DNA from 3 places in the Brevibacillus sp. Leaf182 genome. Region 1 is predicted to be linked to each of the others. Evidence: riboswitches for the same ligand, from Rfam matches in the RefSeq annotation. Region 1 holds a riboswitch; each other region holds the start of a gene.
The links. A riboswitch is a leader RNA that binds a small molecule or an ion and turns the genes downstream of it on or off. The one in region 1 is predicted to bind lysine.
Positions count from the first base shown of each region.

Region 2: it holds a riboswitch for lysine, as region 1 does, so the genes downstream of both, ASG16_RS13600 (amino acid permease) here and ASG16_RS20480 (aspartate kinase) in region 1, are expected to answer to the same signal.
Region 3: it holds a riboswitch for lysine, as region 1 does, so the genes downstream of both, dapD (2,3,4,5-tetrahydropyridine-2,6-dicarboxylate N-acetyltransferase) here and ASG16_RS20480 (aspartate kinase) in region 1, are expected to answer to the same signal.

Region 1 covers NZ_LMPN02000029.1:52,264-56,922, forward strand. Annotated here, with positions in the region: gene ASG16_RS20470 (succinate dehydrogenase cytochrome b558 subunit) at 1-560, opposite strand, end outside; gene ASG16_RS20475 (YslB family protein) at 990-1,442, shown strand; gene ASG16_RS20480 (aspartate kinase) at 1,492-2,733, opposite strand; lysine riboswitch at 2,964-3,151, opposite strand; gene uvrC (excinuclease ABC subunit UvrC) at 3,254-4,659, opposite strand, start outside.
Region 2 covers NZ_LMPN02000023.1:43,765-48,423, reverse strand. Annotated here, with positions in the region: gene ASG16_RS13615 (inositol monophosphatase family protein) at 1-41, shown strand, start outside; gene ASG16_RS13610 (CGNR zinc finger domain-containing protein) at 73-630, opposite strand; gene ASG16_RS13605 (DinB family protein) at 798-1,292, shown strand; lysine riboswitch at 1,377-1,562, shown strand; gene ASG16_RS13600 (amino acid permease) at 1,676-3,124, shown strand; gene ASG16_RS13595 (hypothetical protein) at 3,343-4,206, shown strand; gene ASG16_RS13590 (hypothetical protein) at 4,364-4,555, shown strand; gene ASG16_RS30900 (hypothetical protein) at 4,548-4,659, shown strand, end outside.
Region 3 covers NZ_LMPN02000031.1:12,000-16,658, forward strand. Annotated here, with positions in the region: gene ASG16_RS21465 (hypothetical protein) at 1-376, shown strand, start outside; gene ASG16_RS21470 (hypothetical protein) at 435-629, shown strand; gene ASG16_RS21475 (EcsC family protein) at 652-1,497, shown strand; gene ASG16_RS21480 (GNAT family N-acetyltransferase) at 1,472-2,020, opposite strand; gene ASG16_RS21485 (flavodoxin) at 2,089-2,529, opposite strand; lysine riboswitch at 2,669-2,858, shown strand; gene dapD (2,3,4,5-tetrahydropyridine-2,6-dicarboxylate N-acetyltransferase) at 2,950-3,660, shown strand; gene ASG16_RS21495 (aspartate aminotransferase family protein) at 3,675-4,659, shown strand, end outside.

The DNA of each region.
Region 1 (4,659 bases):
AATACGCCCAAAGTCACGAATGTTGCAATACGTTGGGAACGCGGCCCAACTGTAATTCCCCAGTGAACCAGGAACGACCACAGTCCGTTGGAGAAGTGGAAAGTCGTGCTAATAATCCCGATTGTGTAGAATACGATCATTGCAGGACTGCTCAAAATGTTTGCCATCATGTCATAATCCACGTGTGCACCCAGTGCTTTTTGGATACGGGTTTCCCAAACATGCCAAACAATAAAAATGAGGGTAATGACTCCTGTAACGCGTTGCCACAAGAACATTTGGTTTCGGAAGTAACCGAAGTTCCCTACGTTATGCTTCGCTTGGAACGCAATGTAGAGACCGTAAACTGCGTGAAACAGGATCGGGAGGTAGATCAAGGCAAATTCAAGTACTAACAGAAATGGAAGGCTTTCAATGAAGCCTACTGCCTGGTTGAAAGCTTCAGGCCCACGAGTCGCTTGATAGTTGGCGGTCAAGTGGAACACGAGGAAGAGCCCGATCGGAAACAAACCAAGAAGTGAGTGTAGCTTGTGACTGAGAAAGCTATGGCCTTTCGCCATACAATGGTCCCCCTTTCAATGTATGTAACTCTCAATTCTGTGAAAAACGTCAAGCATCACCGCAAGCGGTCCAAAACGGTTTTCGGCCGCTTTGATAGACCTTTCCCCAATATCCTAACCCATTGCCGCACCCATTAGACATAACAAAACCGCCACGATCATTTTATGAAGAGCATCTTGACGCTGTTCACAAAAAGACTGCGTTCGCTAGATCATATGAATTTGTCGGAATGTGTCAAAATTCGAGAAAAAGTTGGGCAAAACTTTGACCAAATCCAATTGTACTCTTGTCGACACAGAGCGTCAAGACAATCAATGTACTAAATACATTGATAGAATAACTTTGTTTAGTCCAGCTATTTTTTCTATTACGATGTCATGAATGTGAGCCCCTCCTCATAATCTAGTACAGACAGGAGGGAAGCACATATGAAAGAGAAGGATCAGCTAGCAGCACTGTTGCCACCGGAGACCATTCCCTATGCGGAAAGAATGAATATGCCCTATCTTGGCTATCATCTTCTACGTGAAACGCTGACCAGCACCCTGCTAGGTGATAGTGAAAACCATATCCTCTATTGGATAGGAAAAAATATGGGCCGCCAAATCCCCATTCAATCTGCAACAGGCCCGATTATGCCTTTTATACGGCTCGGATTAGGCCAGCTAGACGTCGTGGAGGAGACCGGGCAAACTATCGTCTATTCGCTCACTCATTCTATTTTTAGCTACCAGTCTATAGAGAGACTGACATGCAGTCTTTCTTTTGAGGCTGGAATCATTGCTGGTATGATTGAGCGGTGGAAAGAAAGAGAAGCGTTCAGCAAAATCGAGATGGAAAGCCCTTCAGACATACGTATATCTGTACAAGTGGCGTCATGAAGAAAATGCCCCCTCTACCCATAACAAAGGGAGAGGGAGCATCCATATTTTATACTCCGTGCACGACCGCGGTTTCCTCGACATCCAGACCATATGCCGAATGAAGACTGCGAACAGCCAGCTCCGTCAAAGCTGCTGGAATGACGCAAGAAACCTTGATATCAGACGTAGATACCATTTTAATAGAAATTTCTTTTTCTGCCAGGACGCGGAACATTTCAGCCGCTACCCCTGGATTGTTGATCATACCCGAGCCAACAATCGATACCTTGGTCAAGCCTTCCTCGAAATCGACTTTTTCAAAGCCAAGCTCGTTTTTGTTTCTGTCCAGCGTATCAAGTGCTTTTTTCAGGTCATCCGCTGCAACGGTAAAAGAAATGTTCGTAACAGACGCATCATAGGAGCTTTGGATAATGATATCGACGTTCACCTGGTTATCCGCCAGCGTATTGAACAGACGGGAAAGCGTCCCGACCTTGGCAGGCATGCCGACAACCGTGATTTTGGCTACATCTTCATCGTGTGCAACTCCACTTACTACTCTTCCTGTTTCCATGTTGGCAACCTCCTCAACGTACGTACCATCTTCGGCAGTAAAGCTGGAGCGGACGACCAGCCTTACCTTGTATTTTTTCGCAGCCTCTACTGACCTTGGATGAAGAACCCCTGCACCGAGGTTCGCCAGCTCCAGCATCTCATCATACGAGATCGTATCCAGCTTGCTTGCTGCTGGAACCATTCGTGGATCAGCTGTATACACCCCGGACACGTCCGTAAAGATTTCGCATTTCTCAGCGTTCAAGCTCGCTGCGAGTGTAACCGCTGATGTATCCGATCCACCGCGGCCGAGCGTCGTAATTTCACCTTCGTCACTGATCCCTTGGAATCCTGCCACGATCACCACACGACCACGGCCGAGCTCGGATTGAATCCGCTCTGGATCAATCTGCTTGATCCGTGCTCTTCCGTGAATCGCCTCCGTAGTGATTCCAGCTTGCCAGCCCGTAAGAGAAATGGCGTCGTAGCCTTTTGTATGCAAAGCCATCGACAAAAGCGCGATCGATACCTGCTCCCCCGTGGTCAGCAGCATATCCATTTCACGCTCGGATGGGTATGCGCTAATCTGCTTGGCCATATCTACCAACACGTCAGTAGATTTCCCCATTGCAGAAACAACGACTACCACATCATGTCCTTCCTCTTTGTAGCTGATAATTCGATCCGCAACTCGTAAAATTCGCTCAATGGTACCTACAGAGGTGCCTCCATATTTCTGCACGATCAACCCCATGCGGCTTCTCTCCCTTTTTCTCATATCCAATTTGGTATTTATCTCGTATTGTATGGTTTTTCACTATTCTCTCTATAAGGAAAAGTCTTGCATTTTTATTTTACAAAAAAGGCACCGACAAGGAATAAGACCTGCCGCTGCCTATTGTTTCGACATACCGGTTCCTCCCTCCCAATACACGCGGACAACGAAGATTGACAGTAAACACCATCAAAACTCACATTGACACACCGTGAGATAGCTCTCCATCTGACAATTGGTCATTGTGCAGATGACAGTCCTGCATTTGTTCAACGCAGACCCAGCATGGAGAAAAGCGGGTTTCCCTCCACACTTCGGCGAATTCCCCTTTCCCGTCCCCTTCACAGATACCCGATCTCAGGGTGGTACTCTTGGTTTTCGCGCCTCTACCTCACTCCATAATGGAAGTGAGGCTAACTATTCTGTTTGAATCGGATTATATCATGAGTCTAAAAATGGATCAATTCCTTTTTAGAGGTTATTCCAAAAGTTACATTTGCTATGTGTCCAGCTTACGCAGATGCCCGATGATTTCTTTTGCCAGCTTGTCGCCGATCCCTAGTTGGCGGAAGTCTTCGACGGTCGCCTCGCGCATTTTTTTCAACGAGCCAAAATGAGAGAACAACAGCTTGCGTCGTTTCTCACCGATACCCGGAATTTCATCCAACTGAGAGGAGAGCATCGTTTTTGTCCGGGATTGTCTGTGGAACGTAATAACAAAACGGTGGACTTCATCTTGGATGCGCTGCAACAAATAAAACTCATAGCTATCACGTCTAAGATTCACAGGCTCTGGCGGATCTCCGTACATGAGCTGAGCAGTGCGGTGCTTCTCATCCTTCGCGAGTCCACAGACGGGAATATAGAGACCCAGCTCGTTTTCCAGCACGTCCATAGCCGCGCTGATTTGGCCTTTTCCACCATCAATCACAATCAGATCGGGCATAGGCTGGTTTTCTTTCAACAGGCGAGAGTATCGACGGCGAACGACTTCGCGCATGGAGCCGTAATCATCTGGTCCCTCGACGGTTTTGATCTTGAATTTGCGGTATTCCTTTTTGTCAGGACGCCCGTCTGTAAACACAATCATCGCAGACACAGGCTCTGTTCCCTGTATGTTGGAGTTGTCAAACGCTTCAATTCGATGAGGAACCGGAATGCCTAAAATGTGACCGAGATTGTGTACCGCTTGGACCGTACGAGCATCGTCCTTGGACATCAGGGCGAACTTCTCCTGCAAAGCAATACGGGCGTTCTCGGAAGCCATCTTCACAAGCTCATGCTTTTTGCCTCTTTTCGGCGCATGGACTTTGATGCCCAGCCACTCACTCAAAAGCTCCGGTTCACTCTCTTGCGGGAGCAAAATTTCTTTTGGTAGCGCATTTTGCTTGTCGTAGTAGAACTGGCTCACATAAGACATGAAGTCTTCGGTTTCGCTTCCATAGTATGGAAAGGAAGTCGTCTGACGCTCGATCATCTTCCCTTTTCGCATATAGAACACCTGAATGCACATCCAGCCTTTTTCCACAGCAAACCCGATAATGTCGCGGTCTACCGTATCGGTGAACGTGATCTTCTGCTTCTCCATCACCGCTTCGATGCTCTTGATTTGATCGCGATATTCCTTGGCGCGTTCGAACTCCATGTTTTCTGCGGCTTGCAGCATTTTTTCCGTGAGGGTTTGCTTCATTTCCTCATGGCCACCATCGAGGAATCGGCTGATTTCATCCACCAAACGCTGATTTTCCTCTGCCGATACCTCGTACACACAGGGCGCTAGACATTGTCCCAAATGGTAGTAAAGACAAACCTGCTTGGGCATATTGCGGCATTTGCGCAACGGATAGAGGCGATCGAGCAGCTTCTTCACCTCGGAAGCATCTCCGGCATTCGGATACGGACCGA
Region 2 (4,659 bases), on a different contig from region 1:
CCATCTACCCTAAGCTGATCCAATTGACCCCCGCTTCATGAAGAACAGATAAAAAGGGTGAGCCTATTAGCATCACCCTTTCTCCTTTTTCCGTTCGCGAAAACGGCGCACCTTCATCAGGTTTCCGCACATTTTGTCATCGCACCAGCGGCGCACCCGGTTGCGGCTTTCATCATAAAACACCCAGCGGCAATCCTCGTTGTCACATATTTTGACTCGCTCCAGATGCTGCGGGGCAAGCAACTCCGCGAAAGAGGCTGCAATTTGTGCCATGACGAGGGGCCAGCCCTCTGTTGAGCTAGATTGCTCTTGCCTGTAGCTACCCTCCTCTTCTACATACAACACCTGCACATGAAAAGGAGCGAGAGCCAAAGCTCTGTTCAATTCCGCAAGGTCCTCCTCTTGGAATCGCTCTCCACGGACAACTGCTTCCAGCATACGTCGCAAACGCTCGCGCAACTGCAAAAGTGAAGCGGCACACTCCTCATTCATCGGCAGCGGTGCGGTTAGCTTGTATGTTTGCAAAAAGGATGACAGCCATTCCTGGTTCTCCAGGCGATTTTCCCCACGACCAGAACCACGCCAATCCCGCCAATCACTATTTAAAAAATCGATACAAAGCCAGTCCATATCATCATCTCTCCTGACGAAACCCTTCATTTTCTCTCTTGTATGATCATACAGGATATGGTAATCTCTATTTGTAACCACCGTAATAAACTTAACTGGTTACAACCTCATTTCTTATTGCTATTATAGCGTTTCATCAATCTGTTTCACAGACGAGGAGGAAGCCTATGAATCGGAAGGAATTGCTTTTGCACGGATGGGAATGTACGTATGACAAGGAAGACTGGTATCCACCCTTAAAAGAAGCGCTTTCCGGCGTATCAGCAGCCGAGGCGAGCTGGCGCCCTGTGGGAGAAGCAGCCAACACGATCTGGGAAAACGTCAGCCACCTTCTTTATTACAAAGAACGCCTGTTGCATCGTCTAATGGGCACTGAATTTCCTGGATCGGCTGAGACGAACGATGATACCTTCATCCCGTCCGGCGGTCCCGATGACGAAGACGCTTGGCAAGCTACTCTCGCTCGCATGGAAAGCGTCCACCGCCACATTCACGAAAAGCTTTCCTTGCTGACAGATGAAGAGTTAAATCAGATGGCTACCTATACGCCCATTTACCAAAATGTGATGAGTTTGGTCCTGCATGATGCGTTTCATACGGGACAAATCGTCCAAATTCGCAAGCTGCAAGGCTCCTGGCCTGCCAGACGATCATTTGAATAACAAAATTTCACATTGATTAATCACAAACAATCCTTTATAGTTGATGAATCACATAATTTCATACATGTTATCCTCATCTTTCACGGTGAGGATAGAGGTCGCGGCTTTTATATCATCCTGTACGAGATTCAGAGAAAATCAATGACTCCAGGTAAGGAAAATCCGCCGAAGCTCATATCGCGTCTCTGTGCGATTGGGTTGGGGCTGTACTCGAAAGGGGCAGAACTGTCACGTTTGCATGCCAAGCAAACGTGGTGAGCTATCTTCAGTGAAGGCTTGGTGGGGATTGGATGATACCGCCCTATGCCATTTTTTTGGCTATGGCGGTTTTTTCGTTTCCGACCTTCCTTCTCAAAAATCAAGAAAGGTCGTGCAAGCAGCTTATGTCACAAAATCAATTGCAACGTGGTTTAAAAGCCCGACACCTGACGATGATTGCCATCGGCGGCTCGATTGGGACGGGATTGTTTCTTGCGAGTGGAGGCTCGATCCACTCCGCCGGACCTGGTGGAGCTTTAGTCGCCTATCTTGCCATTAGTATCATGGTTTACTTTTTAATGACCAGCTTGGGGGAAATGGCGGCCTTCATGCCTGTTTCCGGTTCGTTTTCGACGTATGCCACACGGTTCGTCGATCCATCTCTCGGTTTTGCTCTCGGCTGGAACTACTGGTACAACTGGGCCATTACCATTGCCGTCGAGCTGTCAGCTTCCGCACTCATTATGAAATATTGGTTCCCGGATACCCCAGCGATATTGTGGAGTGCTTTGTTCCTCGGATTGCTGTTTGCCTTGAATCTCCTGTCTGTGAAAGCCTATGGAGAATCTGAATATTGGTTCGCCTTGATTAAAGTAATAACGGTTATCATCTTTATTATTGTGGGTGTGTTGATGATTTTTGGCATTATGGGCGGTCAAGCAGTCGGCTTCCAAAACTTCACCAAAGGAGACGCGCCATTCAACGGCGGCTTCATGGCCCTGCTCGGTGTCTTTATGATTGCCGGATTCTCTTTTCAAGGGACAGAGCTGGTTGGTGTCGCAGCTGGAGAGAGCGAAGACCCTGCTCGCAACATTCCGAAGGCCATCCGTCAAATTTTTTGGCGCATCCTGCTCTTCTACATTCTCGCTATTTTGATCATCGGGTTGCTGGTTCCATACGATAATCCAAATCTGATCAGTGGCGACCTTACGGATATTGCGATCAGCCCGTTTACGATTGTATTTGAAAATGCCGGTTTTGCTTTTGCAGCATCCGTCATGAATGCGGTTATTCTCACGTCAGTATTGTCTGCTGGTAACTCTGGCATGTACGCCTCTACACGCATGCTGTGGAACCTGGCGAAAGAAGGAAAAGCACCAAAATGGTTCGCAAAAGTAACAAGTAACGGCGTACCAATCAATGCCCTGATCTTGACTGCGCTCATCGGCGCCCTTGCTTTTCTGTCCTCTCTGTTTGGAGAAGGCGAAGTGTATGTTTGGCTTTTGAATGCTTCTGGTATGTCAGGCTTCATCGCCTGGCTGGGAATTGCCATTAGTCACTACCGTTTCCGCAAAGCGTTTATCGCCCAGGGCCGTGACTTAAGCGAATTGCCTTATCGGGCAAAGTGGTTCCCGTTTGGTCCGATTTTTGCCTTCATCATTTGCTGTATCGTTATTTTGGGGCAAAACTATTCCGCATTCATGGGTGGAACGATCGACTGGTATGGCGTCCTGGTCTCTTACATTGGCCTGCCACTCTTCTTAATCATTTGGCTCGCTTATAAAATCACCCAAAAGACCAAGCTCGTCCCTCTAGAACAAGTAGACTTCAGCATGGATGAATACACGAAATAATCGAAGAAAAATTACGGACTTCCGTTATCTAAACGGGAGTCCTTTTTCGTGTTTGCCAGCATATTAAAAACTGCCCTAAAATAGCCGATAGTATAGAAAAGAAGCAATTGAGATCCGTTTCCTTCCGTTCTCACAACTCATACCAGTCATCTGATAAAAGGTAAACCAGATCTCCTACCATCACGACTGAACATGAATCCATGTGAGGAGAGTAGAACATGCAAATCCAATCGTATTCCCGCTACCTATCCCCCCAGCTTCCAACTAACCAAACTGCACCTAAAATGGTGACAGGAACTAGTTTGGCATTGCCCAAGCCCGATACTGTAGACCTTCGTTCACACAAGGCACGCGAGCTACCTGCTGATGCCATCGAACATCACAGCGTCCAATTTTTCTTTAGCACAGAGATTAATGAGCGTTTGAATAAAATTTTCGCAGATAAACCACCCGAGGCTCGCAAGGCCTTTGACCACATCCTGGAGCGAAATTTTTTCAACTCCCAATCCACCTACACCGATGAAGAAAGAGCTGCTTTGATAGAAGTGGGTTTAACACAAGGCAAATATTTGGCAGACCAATACATGGCTGATGAAAAAAATGCCGCTGAATTTTTGGATACCCTCCATCTGCTTGCTGGCGTGGCCAAAACCCGAAAGGTTGACCCTGCAACTGGCAGTGTCAGCTACGTAGAGCTTCCGCAAAAACCGCAGGGGGCGCCGAACGACTATGTGAATCCGTCCAAGCTGATGGAGCGTTATGACCCAGAAGCCTACAAAAAAATGCAAGCGGCCACAACCAATCAAACAGAGAAAGTAAGCATGCTGATTCAATTCGTCAAAAAGCTGCAACATCGTCCAGACTGGATCGCACAATACCGGAACGAACAAGCTACACTTCTCTCTGATTTAAAAAATACAAAAATCGCTAACCGTTTTGAGAATGTAAATACAAAGGACGCCACTGAATTTGTTCGTCAAATGAATACGCTTGCTGAAAATGCTTCCGTTTCTGCCTTCACACCATTGCTACAAACGAATCTTGCCTCTTTTATGAAGATCCTGGCCAAGAAAACGAGTTAGAGATAACTTCACAAAGATGATCGTCACAGCCTCCGCCCGAACTTTCCTGGGACTGGGGCTGTTTTTTCTTGTGAAGTACCAGTCTCTTTCCTATTCCAGTTAAGGAAAATGGACAGGCAGGTGGTGGACATACTAACCCGTAAAGGAGGATACGAACATGGATGACAATCGCGAAAACGACCTGCCTGATTTCAAACAACTGGATGACAGACTGATCGCTCAACCTCCGACTAGCCCAATAATCGCAATCCGTACCAATCTGGACAAGAAACCAAATGACGTCGACAATCCGTATGTGCAGCAAGACTCTAAACCCACTGGACAAAATAAGGGGGACGCAAATGACTGATCACATCTCAAAGGAAAAACCGGACATGGGTTATAACGGAAGTAATATGCATGGTTATTCCCTTACACCAAAGGAAGGGACATTGGATCAAGCTGCCAAGACGG
Region 3 (4,659 bases), on a different contig from region 1:
TAGAGAGAGCAGGAAGGCTTCCGCTTACCATATGCCCAAGTATGAGTGGAAATATGGAGAGAACGCCATCGGTGCTAGACAAGAGCATAGCAGTGCTACGATATCCTCAGAAAATCGGATCGAGATTTACTACGAAGGAAAAGAAATCACTGCCATTAAGCCTTCCAATCGAGATGGTGACACTGGTAACGGACTGGAATCACTTGATATCAGCAAGTATATTGATCGGCAGCAGCCCGGTAAATACGAGATCAAAATAACCAACATCCTTAGCAACAAGGCTTGCAAACTCGTTACAAGACAAAAAAGATCAGTCAAAAAAACAGACGTTGATGAGCGAAAAGAAACGATCACATTTACAGTCGAAGTGAAATAACGATTGACCCCCTTGCATTTTGGCATGGGGGTTTTCGACTACAAGGGGAGGAAGTCCTGTGACAAATGAACAGAAGGCGATCCTGGAAAAGTTCGGGTTTCGGATCGAAGGAGAGGAAGTGAAACATTTGAAGCTGGGAATCGTAAGAAATAAAAAAGAATTCGTCTGTCACGCCTCATCGGAAGCGTTGCAGGACTACATTAAGTCCATCTTGCGCAACCAATGTCAGTGGAGGCGAGGAGAATCTGAGTGAGCAGCCAGGGAGGTTATTGGGTTTGAGGGAGTCCAGGGAGACATTAGTTACGGCATTACGTGAAGTGGAGGCTTGGGAGAAGGATCAGAACGACTTGTGGTTCTGGGAAAAGCTTGGCAGACTTCCTTTTGTTCTGTTGGATCGGATTACGCCTGCATTCGTTCAAGAGAAGCTGGGAAAAGCCGTAGATGAAATGGCAGCTTTTCTTGAGACAGGTGGAACTTATTTGGTGCAGGATGAACCGATTTACAAGCGGTTTGGTAAACGGTTAGAGGGACAAGGCACATCTGTTATTGGCAAGGAGGAGATTGCCGCTGTACCGCTTACGATGATGAATGATGTCGCCATGGAGCTAAAGGATTCACGAGCGAATTTTGCCACGGTACAAGGTGCGACGACTGGCTTCGGAGGGATTTTTACCCTCGCGATCGATATCCCGTTATTAATGGGGACATCCCTAAAAGTATTACAAGAGATGGCTCTTGCCTATGGCTATCGACCTGAAGAGAAGAGGGAGCGGTTGTTCGTCGTCAAATGCTTGCAGTTTGCTTCCTCCGACATCGTAGGGAAAAAAGCGATACTCGCTGAGCTCTCTCGCTTTGATGATCCAAATGCACAGAGAGAGGTAATGGCGCAATTGCAGGGATGGCGTGAAGTCGTGGTAACGTACACAGAAAACTTTGGGTGGAAAAAGTTATTTCAAATGGTGCCCATTGCTGGTATTTTGTTCGGGGCGTATTTGAACCGCTCAACCGTACAGGATGTCGCCGAAGCGGGGATGATGCTGTACCGCAAACGGCGCATCCTGGAGCGGCTGCGTGAGAGCGAAAAGAGCGAGGAAATTACGGAGACCACTCCTCAACAGTAAGAGCGTAGAGGAGATGATCCTCCCATTCACCGTTAATTTGCAAATAGCGTAACGAAAGTCCTTCCTGGCGAAAACGGTTTTTTTCCAGGACGCGAATGGAAGCTTGGTTGCGAGGCATGACAGCAGCTTGTACCCTGTGTAGTTTAGCATCAGAAAATGCAAAATGAAGGGCGAGATTTACTGCGGATGTCGTATAACCTTTGCCATTGCATGACTGATCCATAAAGTAGCCAATCGTTGCATTTTGCCACGCGCCCCGCGCGACATTCGATAACGCTACACGTCCTATCATCTTTTTGGCTTCTCGGCTGAATACGCCGAAAGCATAGGCTGTGCCACGTTCAAAATCATTCTGTGCTTGTGAAATCTGTTCTTGCTGTCCTGGGAGGGTCAGAAAGGAAGAGGGGCGGATCGGTTCAAATGGTTGGAGAAAGTCATGATTACGCAGCCGAAGCTCTAGGAGCTCGGCTGCGTCTTGTTGTTGGAGAGGCCGTAAGAGAATCTCGTCCGTATGTAGTGTCATGAGATCAATCCTCCTTAAAAAGTTGGATTGATAGTATAGCATGTGCCAGAGTATTTGGGAAACATCAATTAGCCGAGCAATTCAGCAAACGATACCCCAAATGCTTTGCAAGCTTCCACTTCTTTTGCAGTAGGAGAAAGCTCGATTTTCAAACCTTCCAGAGGAGTTTCCGCACCACGCTCGCTCGCCTTTTTCAGCAAAATATCAACAGCTGCACCGACATGCTCGTAAGCGGAGTCGCAAGAGCCAAAAGCAACGACCTTTTTCCCGCTGAGGTCAATATCGTCCATTTCCTCATAAAAATCCAGGCATTCGTCTGGCAATTCGCCATCGCCCCATGTGTAGGCACCAAGCAAGATTCCGTCGTAAGCTTCTAGTTCTTTTGCGTTCGCATCCATTACTTCTTTTATCTCCAGCTCAGCACCAGTTGAACGAATACCTTCTGCAATTGCTTCAGCAATTTCCTGAGTATTCCCTGTCATGCTCGCGTATACCATCAAAATGCTCATAAAACGTAAAACCTCCATTTAGATAATGAGTATCATTCTCAGTAATAAAATAATGAAAATGAGAATCGTTGTCAATAACTTTTTTCTTATTGCCACGTTTCATTGATTTTGGTAGAGTTAAATAAAATTATAATAATGTACTCTAAATAGAGGTGCGCCGAAGAAGAGTAAGTCTTTTCGCAATCTGCCAGGGGGCAGGAGAAGGAAGAAAGGCTAAAGCGCCGAAGCTTATGCTATGCCCCTACGTAGCACAGGCTGGGGTGTCTCATGAAAAATGAACATCCTGTCACAAGGGACCTCAAGTCTTTTTGTGGAGCGCTATTTATGATTTGCTTATGTAGTATCAAGAGCAATGAGATAGCGAATGCACTCATTGCTTTTTTTGATTTACCATGCTGTTATTTTGAGGAGGATGTAACTATGAACATGATGGATGCTAACGAAATTATCGCGTTTATTCAAAAAAGCGAAAAGAAAACACCGGTGAAGGTATATGTGAAAGGGAACCTGGAGGGAATCGACTTCGGTGCGAGCTCCAAAGCCTTCATTACTGGTCCTACTGGTGTTGTTTTTGGTGAGTGGAAAGAGATTGAGCCAGTGCTTGCTGCTAACGCAGACAAAATTGAAGATTATGTAGTAGAAAGCGACCGCCGCAACTCCGCTATTCCATTGCTGGATACCAAAGGGATTCAAGCGCGTATTGAGCCAGGCGCAATTATTCGTGACCAAGTGACAATCGGTAACAATGCGGTCATCATGATGGGTGCTTCCATTAACATCGGTGCAGTGATCGGTGAAGGTACGATGATCGACATGAATGTTGTAGTAGGTGGACGTGGAACCATCGGGAAAAACTGCCACATCGGCGCGGGATCGGTTATTGCGGGCGTTATCGAGCCGCCATCTGCACAGCCAGTTGTTGTCGAGGATGATGTTGTCATCGGAGCAAATGCTGTCATTCTGGAAGGTGTACGCGTAGGAAAAGGTGCTGTGGTTGCAGCGGGTGCTGTCGTGATTGAAGATGTACCTCCATACGTAGTAGTTGCGGGAACGCCTGCACGCGTGATCAAGCAAATCGATGAAAAAACTCGTTCCAAGACAGAGATCAAGCAGGAGCTACGTCAACTGTAAGGGAGAGAGTGCACATGGACTGGCGTTCGCTCGATAAACAATATATCGTCTCCTCTTACAAAAGACTTCCGATTGCCATAGAAAAAGGCGAAGGAAATTACTTGTACGATACGAACGGGAAGAGCTATCTCGACTTGTTTACCGGACTCGCGGTAAACGTTCTGGGGCATTCTCATCCGCGAATTGTACAGGCTCTGCGTGAGCAGGGAGAGCGCTTCTTGCATATTTCCAATGTATTTCTAAACAAGCCGGCTATTCGTTTGGCTGAGCGTTTGGTTGGGAACAGCATTAGTGGAAAAGTGTTTTTCACCAACTCTGGTGCAGAGGCTACAGAGTCTGCGATCAAGCTGATTCACAAATGGACGAAAAACGAGGGGGCAGGCCGTGAAGGCATCGTTGTCTTACGCAACAGCTTTCACGGGCGAACACTCGGAGCAGTGCGTTTGACGAGGCAGGCTCACGTCTATCAAGACTTTCCTCAACCGGCTTTTCCAGTGTATGAACTGGATGTGGAGGATACGGAAGGATTGCGAGCGATTTGCCAGGAAGCAAAGCCCGCTGCGGTCCTTATGGAGCCAGTCTTGGGTTCCGGCGGTGTCGTGCCATTAACGGAAGCGTTCTTGCGAGAGGTAGCTGCGATCTGTGAACAAGAAGGTATGCTCTTTGTCATGGACGAGATCCAGACTGGAATGGGCAGAACAGGAAAGCTGTTTGCTTATGAGCATGCAGGCGTAACGCCAGACCTGATCCTTTTCGCCAAAGGCATAGGGGGAGGGCTTCCACTCGGCGGTGTCATCGCTGGTCCAAAGCTGATGAACCAGTTCAAACCGGGGGATCACGGAACGACGTTTGCACCATCACCACTGTCTGCTGCCCTGGGGAATGTCGTGTTGGACGAATTGCTTAATCCAGCCTTCATCGCTCACGTAGAAGAAGTGATTGCGTACCTGTGGTCGGGCTTGGAAGCGTTGCGAACGCGTCTTCCAGATCAGCTGCAAT